DNA from 2 places in the Lachnospira eligens ATCC 27750 genome. Region 2 is predicted to be linked to the other one. Evidence: riboswitches for the same ligand, from Rfam matches in the RefSeq annotation. Region 2 holds a riboswitch; the other holds the start of a gene.
The links. Region 2 has a riboswitch for cyclic di-GMP ahead of EUBELI_RS02595 (SMI1/KNR4 family protein). Riboswitches for the same ligand answer to the same signal wherever they lie in the genome.
Positions count from the first base shown of each region.

Region 1 (7,273 bases), 140 kb from region 2:
GTAATAGTTACAAGCCAGATTCTTGTTGACGCAACAATTGCCGCAATTATAAGTATCACTGATAGTACGGTAAATACTTTAGATACAAATGAGCCGCCTGAAGCAAACATCCATACAACTCCAATTATTAATGGTACCATAATAAGACCTGATGAGAACCTGCCACCCCATAATGAGAAGAACCCATATGAAGATGATACCATAACTTTCTGTGACAATATGTACAGTCCTACTACAAGCATTATTACGCCGCCGACAAACTGTAACAACTCATTCTTAGCTTCCTTCATATCCCATATCCCCCTATTCACTTATTATTCTTCTGGAACAAACACTCCATAGATAGTCTTAATAGCATCCTCAAAGTATCTGTTTCTTACGCCAATGATGATGTTAAGCTCTGAAGATCCCTGATCTATCATTTTAACATTAATCTTGGCTTTTGCAAGTGCTGAGAAGATATTACCAGCAATACCTGTACTGTTCTTCATTCCACGTCCGACTACCGCAATAAGTGCAAGGTTAGCTTCAAGCTCAACAGAATCCGGATTAACTGCCTTATGAATCTGCGCAAGGACCTTCTGTTCCTTCTCTACGAATTCATCCTGATGAACAAATACTGTCATAGTATCAATTCCTGAAGGCATATGTTCGATTGAGATTCCGTTATCCTCGAATACTGAAAGAACCTTTCTACAGAATCCTATTTCTGAATTCATCATATCCTTATCAATGCTGATTGCAACGAATCCCTTCTTACCTGCAATACCAGTAATTGTGTATTCCGGCATATTACATGTTGTCTCAACAATCATTGTTCCCTTATCTTCCGGAGCATTAGTATTCTTAATATTGATAGGAATTCCACCCTTTCTTACAGGGAAGATAGCTGATTCATGAAGCACTGATGCACCCATGTATGAAAGCTCTCTTAATTCCTTATATGTAATAACGTTGATTGGCTTTGCATTATTTACAATTCTTGGATCTGCTGCAAGGAAGCCTGATACATCTGTCCAGTTCTCATACATATCAGCCTTAAGTGCTCTTGCAACGATTGATCCTGTTACATCAGAACCGCCTCTTGAAAATGTCTTAACCTTTCCGTTAGGCATTGCTCCATAAAATCCAGGTACAACTGCTCTTACAATATTAGCAAACTTTGCTTCACACACTTCATTAGTCTTTTCTGAATCAAACTCTCCATCCTTATCGAAGCAGATAACTGTAGCAGCGTCTATGAACTCATATCCAAGATAGTTAGCCATGATAATACCATTAAGATATTCACCTCTTGAAGCTGCATAATCTTTTCCTGCAAGTGCCTCAAAATTCTTCTTGATTGTCTCGAACTGTTCCTTTAATGAAAGCTTAAGTCCAAGCCCCTTTATTATTTCGTTATATCTTTCCTCAATTGCCTTAAGGCTCTTCTCAATATTCTTACCAGCTTCTGCCTCTGCATAACATTTGTAAAGCATATCAGTAACCTTAGTATCCTCTGGAAATCTCTTTCCAGGTGCTGAAGGAACTACATACTTTCTGTCCTCATCAGCACGGATAATATTACCAACCTTCTTAAACTGCTCTGCGCTTGCAAGTGAACTTCCACCAAATTTAACTACTTTAACCATTACTCTTACTCCCTTATATTATTACTGTAATTTAGTATCATCTATTCTGATTCTGCTTATAACAGAAACCTTATCCTTAGCATCTTCAAATGCTCTCTCTGTCATAGGCTCTGTAACAAATCCGAACTCTCCGTTAATTCCATCAACCTTAACAACCTGTCCTTCACCAAATGCTGCCTTGGCTGCCTGGACATCATCGCCCTTAATTCTTACAAAGAATCTTCTTGTCTCGTCAAATGTATCACCAAGCTCCTGCTTTACTGAACTCCAGATTGTCATAACATTTTTACCCTTATGCTTAACACAGTCAACTACATCTGATACTACAGCACTTGCTGTTGGAAGCTTTCCTGCTCCTGCTCCGAAGAACATTACATCTCCTAATACATTGCCGTGTACATAGATTCCGTTAAGAACGTCATTAACATTATATAATGGATGTGTGCTGTCAATCATGAATGGTGCTGTTATTGCATATACCTTGCCATCCTTGCTGTAGCTTGTTGCAAGAAGTTTGATAACGCATCCAAGTTCTTTAGCATATGCAAAATCTTCATTAGAAATCTTTGTTATTCCCTCTGTATACACTTCCTCGAATTTCACTGTATTTCCAAATGCAAGTGATGTAAGAATTGCTATTTTTCTGCATGCATCGTAACCTTCAACATCAGCCTCCGGATTTCTTTCTGCATATCCGAGTGCCTGTGCCTCTTTAAGAACCTCCTGATATGAGATTCCTTCTCTGCTCATCTTAGTAAGAATATAGTTAGTTGTTCCATTAAGAATACCTGTAATCTTAGTAATCTCATCTGCTGTAAGAGACTGGTTAAGCGGTCTGATAATTGGAATTCCACCGCCTACTGATGCCTCAAACATGAAATTAAGTTTTCTTTCTTTAGCCATCTCAAGAAGCTCCGGACCGTGTGCAGCAACAAGTGCCTTATTAGATGTACACACACTCTTTCCTGCTTCAAGTGCCTTCTTAACAAATGTAAATGCCGGCTCTACACCACCCATAACCTCAACAACAACCTCTATCTCAGGGTCATTAATTATAAGATCTATATCATGAACGATTTTATCCTGAATTGGATCTCCAGGAAAATCTCTTAAATCAAGTACACTCTTAACCTCAATAGTATCTCCTGCTCTCTTTGCAATTGAAGCACCATTGGTATTTAATACCTCAACCACTCCTGATCCTACTGTTCCATAACCTAACACTGCAATCTTTGCCATATCTGCCTCCGTTTTCTTTAATTGCTTATATATCAGATAGATGCATCACTGCTTAATATCTTAAGATATCTTACCCCTTTAAGTCTTTCTATCTGCTCTATCATTTCTGAAGAATCTCCTGTAGTTGGAAGAATATCCACGCTGAGCGTCAGCGAAGCAATTCCATTAACAGGAATTGTCTGATGAATAGTAAGAATATTCGCCTTGAATTCTGCAACCTTCTTCAATACCAGGGAAAGCAGCCCTGGTTCATCGTCCATAGACAATACAAATGTAATGGTTTTACCCTTTACATTCTCTCTAAACGGAAAAATATCATCCTTATACTTGTAATAAGAACTTCTGCTTATTCCAACTTTCTCTGTAGCATCTGCAACAGATATATTTTCAGTCTCAATAATTCTGTTCGTCTCCGCTACCTTAAGCAGAACCTCAGGCAGAGCCTTTTGCTTAACGACATAATACTTAATATTATCTGCCATACTGCGTCTGTACCTTTCTATTGTCCGTTTTACAAAGACAATTGTTCTTCAATGTCTTTCTCTGATAAACAACTGTCTACCGCACAAAGAATATTACCATATATGTATACACATTGCAAGCATATAATTATATTCTCCTTGCGAGTAGCGCAGATGCCATAACTTCGTTATGGCATTGTCGCGGTGCTTCTCGAATATACTTAACAAAAGGACAGGCCATGCAAGCATGCCTGTCCTTTCATTAAGTATATTCTCCGCGCTACTCGCGCAAAAAGAAACCCTCACACAACGGGAGAGGAATGTGAGGGTTTCGCTTCTTGTGAAGCTTTATAAAAACAATGCCGCAAATACATTGTTCTTACCATATTAAGTTGTATCTATATTATGTAATTTATTGTCTGCTTATAATTAATCCATGAAGATTGCTACCCAGTAAAGGTATCCTTCTGAGTCTGCTGCAACACCTACACCAACTCTGCTGTACTTAGTACTTGTCATACATGCATAATGTGTTGCTGAATTGTGCCAGCCATTTACTATCTCTACAGGGCTTGTCTGATATCTGCCCATGACCTCACCGAAATATCCGGCCTGTCCAAAATCTGAACATATTGAAGAAGCATTTCTTCCATCTGGTCTTTTATGCTTGCCATTCTCTATAACAAAGTAATCATTAACTGCATTCTCTGATGCTCTTACCTGAGCCATATCTGTAAGAATTGCATCATATGTAACTGCAGACACACCTGCTGCTGCACGTTCTGCATTGATTCCTGATATAACCTGTGCAACTCTTTCATCTGATGGAGTCTGTACAACAGGTACTGGTGCTTTTGTCGCAGCCTCCGTATGTTCTGTTACCTGAACTGCCTCTGTGGCAGTCTCTGTCTGTGGCTGAGTCTCTGCAATTGTACTGCTCTGTTCTGTTACTGCCTCTGTGGCTTCTTCTGTTGTAACTTCAGTTGTTGCCTCTATAGCAGCTGTCTCTGTATCAGTTTCTGTTTCTTTCTGGGCAATTGTTTCCTTAACTACTGAATCTGTTGCATCATTAGCTGCCGCAACTATTGTTTTGGCACCATCATTATCTGAATTAGGTGTTCCTGCTACTTTAGCCGCGAAACCAACACCGATACCAAATACAAGTACTGCTGTTGCTATCGTTACATTTTTAATCCACTTTTTAGAATTATTCCTTTTCATATCCATATCCCCCGTTCAACAAAAAAGGCACCCGATAACCGGATGCCTGAAAAATACTAATCATTTGCGTTGATTGTAATGCAACCGGCTGTCATTCTGATAAAATCAGTTAAGACCCTTGGCTTTGCGTCATAGCCTTTCGACTACTTTGCCAACATATTAACTTGTCTCTTTATATGAATATAATACCACCAATCTAAAATATGTAAATAGTACCATCGAACTATTTTTTATTTTTCATTCAAAAAAGGGGGAGGAAATTTATTACCAATTTCCTTCCCCATCCTAATATTACTTTCTTTCTCTATCAAATACACTTGCAAGATATCTCATGCATTCCAGTTCATGTTGGCCTAACTGACCTTTCTGCATTCGCCATTTCCAGTTATTGCCCATGCTTGATGGAAGATTCATTCTTGCCCAGTTTCCAAGCTTTAGAATGTCCTGAACAGCAAATACTGTAAGAACAGCAACGCTTGAATACGCAGCCCTGAATACCTGGTCAACCATTCTTCCCTTATCTCTTGTATCAAGATAGTCATAAGCATATCCTAATTCCCAGTCGCCCCTGTCTTCAAAGAAACCAAGCAAGGTTTCGTTATCATGAGTTCCACCATAGCACACAAGATTTTGTTTATAATTATATGGAAGATGCGGATTCTTTCTATCTCCTCCAAATGCAAATTCAAGGACCTTCATTCCCGGATATCCATTTTCTTTAAGAATCTTTGCCACTTCAGGAACTTCAACACCTAAGTCTTCAGCAATAATCTTCTTATCACCGATAGATTCATTAATAACATCAAGCAGTTTCTGTCCCGGTCCCTGTCTGTACTCACCCTGTCTTGCATCAGGCATATCTGATGGAATTGTATAGTACTTCACAATTCCTATAAAATGGTCAATTCTTATGACATCATACAGCTTTGCTGAGGCTGCCATTCTCTTTCTCCACCAGCTGAATCCATTTGCTTCCATTTTATCATAATCATAAAGAGGATTGCCCCATTTTTGTCCTGCATCAGAAAATGCATCTGGCGGTACACCTGCAACCTTTATCGGTGTTAAATTCTCATCCAGCTGGAATTCTCCCTGATTAGCCCATACATCTACGCTGTCATATCCCATATAAATAGGTATATCACCTATAATCTCTATACCATTACTATTAGCATATTGTTTAAGCGCATTCCACTGTCTGTAGAATTCAAACTGTATGAATTTCCAGTATCCTATATCATCCGAAAGCTGTTCTTCATATTGGCTCATCGCCTCTGGCTTTCTGAACTTTATATCAGTTTCCCATTCACCCCATGAGACATTGTTAAAGTGAGACTTTAATGCCATAAACAGAGCATAATCCTCAAGCCAGTCTGCATTATCTTTAACAAAATTATCAAACTGCTTATAAAGAGGAAGTCCCTTGGCAAGCGTCTTCTTGCTTTCTGCACATGCATCCCTAAATCTGTCGTAAGCAATTCTTAATATATCAAATCTGTTATTATATATCTTCTCATAACTGACATATCTTTCGTCGCCAATATTTCCATCTCTGTAGGTTCCGAATCTTCCATTAACAGCGTCATCTTCAGAAACATTTACAGGCACAATTCCATCGCCCCAGTCTCTTGAAATAACCTCTGACTTTAACAAGAACCCCTCCTCAATAAGCATATCAAGATCAACAAAGTACGGATTGCCTGCAAATGCAGAATATGACTGATATGGGCTGTCACCATAAGTAGTTGGTCCTAACGGAAGTACCTGCCAGTACTTATGATTACACTCTTTAACAAATGTAACAAAATCATATGCATCCTTGCCAAATGTTCCTATGCCATATGGTGATGGCAATGAACTTACTGGCATAAGTATACCTGCATTTCTTTTAAATTTCGTTTCAGCCATTTGCAGCACCTCCATTATCATTACTCATTTCTTCCGTAAATTTCTTAACGCTCTCTGCTTCTGACTGTGTAAGTAATTTCTCTACATCAAGAAGAATAACTAATTCCCCATTAACATTGGCGACCCTGTCAAGATATGCTGTATCATCCGTTCTAGCCAGAGCCGGCATAGGAACAATACCATTTGCATCAATATCTCCAATCTCAAGTACATCATCAACTTCAAGTGCCAGCTTAACCACGCCAGGAATATTAACAATAATTGTACTGTCTTCGCCAATACTTCCAACAGCATCATCCGTGCCAAACTTTTTTCTTAAGCTGAAAGCAGGGATAACCTCCCCTCTCAAATTAACAATTCCACTGATATACTCCATTGCATTAGGAACTCTCACAATATTAATCTCCCGTTCTATCGACTGGACAAGATTAATATCTACTCCAAACTGTTGATTGCCTAATCTGAAAATCACCGGTTTAATATAATCCGCCATACTGATGTACCACCTTTCACTATCATTCAGTTTACTACCTTAATATCTGTTACTCTTCAGTTTTTCCCGTACTAATCCATGTTAAATATGCATTTATGAACGGATCAATGTTTCCATCCAGAACACTTCCTGCATTAGCAACTTCCTTATTAGTTCTGTTATCCTTAACCATTGTATATGGCTGAAGAACGTAACTTCTTATCTGGCTTCCAAAATTAATATCCTTGACATCTCCTCTGATTCCAGATAGATTCTCTGCATTCTCAGCCTCCTTTAAAAGATAGAGCTTAGCCTTTAACATCTGCATAGCTTTATCTTTA
Region 1 is NC_012778.1:396,393-403,665, reverse strand. Features, by position in the region: gene EUBELI_RS01810 (hypothetical protein) at 1-290, opposite strand, end outside; gene EUBELI_RS01805 (aspartate kinase) at 315-1,631, opposite strand; gene EUBELI_RS01800 (homoserine dehydrogenase) at 1,653-2,870, opposite strand; gene EUBELI_RS01795 (ACT domain-containing protein) at 2,903-3,352, opposite strand; gene EUBELI_RS01790 (CAP domain-containing protein) at 3,761-4,552, opposite strand; cyclic di-GMP riboswitch class I at 4,629-4,715, opposite strand; gene malQ (4-alpha-glucanotransferase) at 4,844-6,460, opposite strand; gene EUBELI_RS01780 (chemotaxis protein CheW) at 6,453-6,953, opposite strand; gene prfB (peptide chain release factor 2) at 7,003-7,273, opposite strand, start outside.
Region 1: it holds a riboswitch for cyclic di-GMP, as region 2 does, so the genes downstream of both, EUBELI_RS01790 (CAP domain-containing protein) here and EUBELI_RS02595 (SMI1/KNR4 family protein) in region 2, are expected to answer to the same signal.

Region 2 (7,273 bases):
ACTTGATACATTTGTAAAAAGAGATATTCCATTTCTTAAACAGTACGATACTAAGATTATTGTTAATGTTTGTGGAAAATCTGAGGCAGATTATGTGGATGCTGTTGAAAAGCTTGGTGAACAGCCAGTTGACCTTCTTGAAATTAATATCTCATGCCCTAATGTCAAAGAGGGTGGAATTGCTTTCGGACAGGTTCCATCTTCTGCAGAGGCTATTACTAAGGCGGTTAAGAAGGTTGCAAAGCAGCCGGTTATTATGAAGTTAAGTCCTAATGTTACTGATATCACAGAGATGGCAAAGGCTGTAGAGGCAGGTGGTGCTGACGCAGTTTCGCTTATCAATACTCTTACAGGTATGAAGATTGATGTGAACAGAAGAACATTTGCAGTAGCTAACAAGACTGCGGGTGTATCAGGACCTGCTATTCATCCAATCGCAGTAAGAATGGTTTATCAGGTTGCCAATGCAATTAACCTTCCTATAATCGGAATGGGTGGAATCAGAACAGCAGAGGATGCACTTGAAATGATTATGGTTGGTGCAAGTGCAGTTGCTGTTGGAACAGCGAATTTTAATGATCCATATACAACTATTAAGGTTATTGATGGAATCAGGGAATATATGGAAAAGAATAATGTAGCAGATATTAAGGAGCTGATTGGTTGTGTCAGATAGAATACTTTTCTTAAGTAATGGTTCTATATGCTATGACTCAACAACTTACTTTATTGACTGTATAAGTGAAGAATTAAAAGCTATGGGCTGGGAAGTCATGCATATCAGATTAGATAAAGCCACACAGAAGGATAAGCTGTGTGTGCTGGCTGATGAGTATGACTCTCAGCCTTTTGATTATGTGTTTGATATTAATACAAAGCTGGACGCAGTATGTGATGATTCAGGAAGATACTGCTTTGACAGACTTGGAAAAGCGGTATGGCATTATATTCTTGACCATCCGTTCTATCATCATGACAGTCTCAAAGTGCCTTTAAAGAACATGAATGTAATATGTCTTGATGAGATGCATAAAAAGTTTATTGATGAAACCTATCCTCATATTAACAGCTGTATTGTTCTTCCGCTTGCTGCAAAGCAGGCAGAGAGCGGTCTGAAGCCATATGATATGCGTGAGAATGACCTGATATTCACAGCGTCTTATACTGACCCTGATATGGTGTATTTTAAGGCAAAGAAGCAGGATAGTGAAAATGTTGTTTTTTTTAATACATTTACACAAATACTGTTTGATAATCCGGAGCTTACGCAGGAGGAAGCCATAAGGAAGATATATCCGGGTATCAGCGGAACACAGACAGCAGAGAAGCTGCAGCAGAATTTCATGGCTGATGTTTATATTCAGGCGGCAATCAGGCAGGAGATTGTGGTTCAGCTTATAAGAAATCATGTGCCTGTGAAGCTATATGGACATAACTGGGATACTTTTCTTACGAAGGCAGAGGTTCTTATGAAAGAGGATTTGACATTCATTAAGGAGCATGTTGAGGACTGTGGCGAGGTGACATATGGCGAGCTTCCGGCTATATATAATAATGCAAGGCTTTCAATTAACCAGCTTCCATGGTTTAAGGCAGGAATACATGACAGGACGCCGCTTGCACTTATGAATGGCTGTGTGAGTATTACAGATGGAAGTACTTATATGCGCCGGGAGATTCCTATGGATTCAGGAGTTGAATATTATTCTCTTGATGAGCTGGATAATGTTGGAGAGAAGATTAAAAGCCTTGTGGCTGATGCGGCTTCTATGACGGATAAGGCGGCAAGAGGCGTTCAGTATGCAGAAGATATGTGGTCGTGGAAGCACTGGGCTGAGGAGTTTGAGGAGGCTGCCAAGGAATAATGAGAAGTGCTGAGGCGTGGCGCTTGAGACTGTTGGTGATCGCGGCGGTGGTGGCGCTTGAGTCTGCCGCAGAGATAACTATAATGTGGCGATCAGGCTGGCGCGTCCTATAAGATTGTTTTTTATAGAGGTTTTATAGGCTGTTTTCAGACAGAAAAAGTGTTTTCGGTGCGGAATTACCTATAAGGCTGGCACGAGGAAGCTTTTGATAGGTGGATTGAGAGATAAAATGGCTGGTTTAGCCAATAATTTGCTGAAATTGTCCTATAAGAACTTGACTAATGCGACTATCTATAGGTATCACGTCAAATATGCATGTATTTAATCATGCCACAGCCATTATGGAAACTAAAGACAGGGATAAATTCTAAAAAGACATGACAGTCATTGATAAAAATGATTGCCATGTCTTTTCGATTATAATGAAACAATATAGTTATAATGTTGCTGCGATATCTTCTGCAATCTGTTCAGGAGTAAGATGGTTGTCCTTTAATACTTCTGCGACATCGTATCTGTCGATAAATTCTTTCTTAATACCGAAGTTTAATACCTTCATATCAGAAGAACCATAGAATGCTGCAATCTTAGCTCCGAAGCCGCCTTCAAGATAGCCGTCCTCAAGAGTTGCAACTACTGCGTGGTCTTTCTTTAATTCATTAAGAGTGTCTGCGTCAATACCTGAGATATAGTAAGGATTGATAACAGTTGCGTCAATTCCGTGTGAAGCCTTAAGAATATCAGCGGCTTTAACAGCATTTTCATAGAAAGTTCCAAGCCCGAGGATAGCAACTTTGCTTCCTTTCTTAGTAATCTCATAGGTGTCCAGCTTGCCAAAATCTTTAGTTACAGGTGTGCCTGTGGATACCATTCTGCCGCCCGGAACTTTAATAGCAACAGGATACTCATTCTGAGTTAAAGACCAGTCAAGCATAGCAATATAATCTTCCTTAGTGACAGGTGCAAGATATATAAGTCCCGGAATGCTGTTGAGCATAGGGATATCCTGAAGTCCGAGATGTGTAACATCATTCATCCCGTACACAGAACCTGCAAATACTGCAAATGTTACAGCATTGCCGTTAATACATACATCCTGAGTAATCTGGTCATAGGCTCTCTGTATAAATGAGCTGTAAACGCCAAATACAGGCTTTCCGCCGTTAGCAGCGATACCGGAAGCTAATGCAACAGCAGTTTCCTCTGCGATACCAACATCAACAAACTGTTTTCCTGCTTTAGCTCTCATGTCAGCAGTAAATCCCATAACAGTAGGAGTTCCGGCTGTGATTGCAACAACACTCTTATCCTCGTCCATCTTCTTTAACAGATATTCTAAAGAAGCGTCAGAGAAATCAGGCTCTTCGTCCTTGAAAAGAGATTCACCGGTTGCGATATCAAAAGGCATATGCCAGTGCCATTTTTCTTTGTTCTGTTCAGCAGGTGCATAACCCTTGCCTTTAAGCGTATTAATGTGGACAACAACAGCTTTTTTAGTGTCTTTAACCTTTTCAAATGCTTCAATTAAAGAAGCAATATCATTACCCTTATCAACATAGATGTAATCAAGGTTCATTGCCTTAAAAAGATTACATTCAGCCTGTCCGTTTGTTTCACGAAGAAGCTTTAAGTTGGCATAAAGACCACCGTGATTCTCAGCAATAGACATGTCGTTATCGTTAGCAACGATAATCATGTTGCTATTTAATTCAGAAGCAAAATCAAGACCTTCCAAAGCCTCACCGCCGCTTAAAGAACCATCACCTATAACAGCAATTACATTGCCGTCTTCACCGTTTAAATCTCTTGCTTTGGCAAGACCGCAGGCAAGACTTATAGAAGTTGAAGTATGACCTACAGTAAAGAAATCATGTTCGCTTTCGTTCGGATTAGTGTATCCTGACACATCATCATAATGCTCCTCATAAAGATATGCGTCTTTTCTTCCAGTGAGCATCTTGTGTGGATAACACTGGTGTGATACATCAAATACGATTTTATCTTTAGGCGAATCAAATACATAATGCATGGCAATGATTGCTTCTACCATACCGAAGTTAGGACCAAAATGTCCACCGTGTCTGCTGGCTCTTGTAAGAAGGGCGTGACGCATTTCCTCTGCAAGGACATTAAGCTGCATGATGTTTAATTTCTTCACATCAGCAGGACTGTTAATATTCTCAATATACATGTTTTCTGATACTCCTTATCTTAGATTTTAATACATTTTATATAATAACACCTAAAGTCAGGTTTAGGTCAAGAGAAATTCGTATTATATCTGCAAATGGCTGGATAGACATGAATAAAGGTAGTCAGCCTGTGGTATAAGCCATCCTGCCAGAACGGAATAGAAACCCCCATGAGAAGGTAGCTCGTGGGGGTTTCGTGCATAACTTGAATATAGTTATCTATCCAATGGCCTTATATCATGCGATATTGGATATTACAAGTGTATTCTTTTTAATTCAATTATTACAAAATTATTAGATAATAATATAAGAACATATAAAAATGAAAAACAATCGGATTGAAACTTAAAAATCTGCCGGATTGAAAATGCAAAATCAATCGGATTGGGTTATGATATTTTACTAATCACTATTTGAATAGTTGAAATCCCTTGGGATCCATGATAACATAATAAACGAGTAGTTTTCAAAACAAAAGAGGGGTAAACCTGCAGAAATGCAGGGACACAAAGCTACAAGTCTAAGTTGATTCAGTAGTCTGGGGAGTATTGGATATATTGAAGATATAAGATGGTTGAGTTGCAGATGATGTCATGGAATGTGATGTTGTCTGCTTTTTTGTTTTTGAAGGGAAGTGAGGGAATAATTTATGAATGAACAAGTTAAAAATGCATATGAGAAGATTAAAATGCTGTGTGAAAAATTAGATAATGCTGATTATTCAGAGTTTTCTAATGCTGCCACAATGGAAGAATTGGATTTATGGCAAAAGGAGAATGGGGTTGTATTACCTGAAAATTATAAAGAATGGCTTCTTTTAAGCAAATATAGTTATATTGCAGGAGGAGTATTGGAATTATTTATGCCATCAAAGAATGGATATTATGGTCAGCTTGTTCCAGAGGAATTTATAGTAGTAGGAAATGTAATTGGAGATGGGGAGAGATTGTGCTTCGATGTAAATATGGGTGAATTTGTCCGTTACGACCATGGCTATATCAGGGAAGTGGGTGACTTTACTAATATACTGAACTGGGCAATAGAATATTTGAAAATAATGTTAGAAGCTGTAAATGATAAAATTCGTTTTGTTTCTAGAAATGATTTGTTAAGAAGAAAAGCGATTCAGGGATTTTGGATTCATGAGCGTGAATTATTAAATAATGGGCGTTGTACAAGACAGTGGAATGGGGACGAAATAGAAGCTATATATAATATAAATTTAGACACTGGCAATAAAAGAATTTATGCCGGAAAACCTGTTCAATATAAAAATGGAGAAAAACTGACAGATGAGAATGGAACACCTGTAAGATATGAAGGGCATCATATGATGAGTTATCAGGAACACCCAGAGTATATAGGAGAGTGGAAAAATATACAGGCATTGACACCAGAGGAACATATATTGGGTGCGCATGGACAAGGAAAGAGAGGATAATAAATATGTATACAAAGATAGAGATACCAGAAAATAACAGTTTAAAGAGTAAGATTGAAGAATTATATGAGTGGTGTGACAAGCGGGACAATGATGATGAACTTGGAAAAACATATTTTAATGAACCAATAGATGAAGATAAATTAAATAAATGGGAGGAGGCAAATGGCGTAAAGATTCCAGAGACATATAAGGAATGGCTCAGATTTACAGAAAAATGTCTGATTGATGGAACGAGTGCGATGTTTTGGGGAACAGATGATTTTCATCATAATTTTATGCCAGATAATCTGACGGTTATAGGAGAAATGTCAGGAGATGGAGAAGTAGTATGCTTCTCCAATGATAATGGCGAATTCATGGGATATTATGAAGGAGATATTACATATAGAACAAATGATTTTTCTCAGGTTATTGATCAAATATTTGAGAGAAATAGCGCTTGGGGTGGATTGTCTAAGGAAGATATAGAATTGTTTATGGAATTTTGTGAAAGAAATAAAAGGGAAAAAGCAGAAATGGAACACGATGATTAACATATCATGGGTTCGGTATAAAGAGAAAAAATGTATGACAGCAATAATAGCTGCTTCATTAGCTGTAGCGTTGATATGGCATTAATTATTAATGTGCTTTAATAAAGAGATGCGGGGTAAAATTATGAATTATATATATGACTATATTTCAGAAGAAAGAAAAAAAGAAATAGCATATATGAATATTGTTGATACATATAATCGTACGGGATATTTAGACATTCCAGGGGATAAGGTTGTCAAAAGCAAAGATGAATATTTTTTATTTTGGTATAATTCACCGGATACACTTTGTCTCAGGCAGTAGATAGAAGAAACAGGCTCGTCTAGTATTGGAAAAAAAAGATATATGCTAATATATGGTGATAAATATATGGATATCGAGATACCTAATGAAAACTGGAAGGAAAAAGTGGAATTTCCAGATGATGCTCATCCGGAAAACTTTAACATGAATACAGATAAATTAAAAATATACAATACAATTGATATGAGTTTTTTAAGAGATTGTGAATACAAAATTGATATATGTAAGATGCTTTCAGAATACATACATGGAGATGCTTTATGGTTTAAGATTAAAAAAATAAAATTTTTATTGATGATGAAATTATAGTGGAGGAATTCTGATTGAAGTATATAATTAATTTTATGAGTGTAAAAAGGGGAAATATATGGCAGCAATAATAGCAGTTGCATTAATTGTAGCATGGTTATTTATAGGAAATTATCTTCCAAAGATAATAAGGTATATTATAAGCGCTATATTAGATGTTGTTGCAATAGTGCTATTTATAATGACACCAATGAGCCTTATTATAAGAATAATAATTATAGTTCTATTGGCTTTTATGGCAATCATATGGCTGGCAAAGTTTAACAGATTTAATGGTAATAAAAAGATAGAATGGGAACAATCAAGGGTAGACGGTATCATGTTTACAGTGGGGGTAATAATAATTACATTAATTATTGATTTGTTTTAATAGAAATAAAAAACGAGGTAAAATTATGGATTATATATATGATTATATTTCAGAAGAAAGAAAAAAAGAAATAGCAGATATGAATATTGTTGATACATATAATCGTACGGGATATTTAGACATTCCAGGGGATAAGGTTGTCAAAAGCAAAGATGAATATTTTTTATTCTGGCATAATTTAGAGGATACACTTTGCCTCAGGCAGCAGATAGAAGAAACAGGCTCGTCTAGTATTGGAAAAAAAAGATATATG
Region 2 is NC_012778.1:541,107-548,379, forward strand. Features, by position in the region: gene EUBELI_RS02580 (dihydroorotate dehydrogenase) at 1-676, shown strand, start outside; gene EUBELI_RS02585 (glycosyltransferase family protein) at 666-1,865, shown strand; gene EUBELI_RS02590 (1-deoxy-D-xylulose-5-phosphate synthase) at 2,302-4,056, opposite strand; cyclic di-GMP riboswitch class I at 4,529-4,644, shown strand; gene EUBELI_RS02595 (SMI1/KNR4 family protein) at 4,707-5,498, shown strand; gene EUBELI_RS02600 (SMI1/KNR4 family protein) at 5,504-6,034, shown strand; gene EUBELI_RS02605 (hypothetical protein) at 6,159-6,341, shown strand; gene EUBELI_RS02610 (hypothetical protein) at 6,408-6,650, shown strand; gene EUBELI_RS02615 (hypothetical protein) at 6,709-7,020, shown strand; gene EUBELI_RS02620 (hypothetical protein) at 7,046-7,273, shown strand, end outside.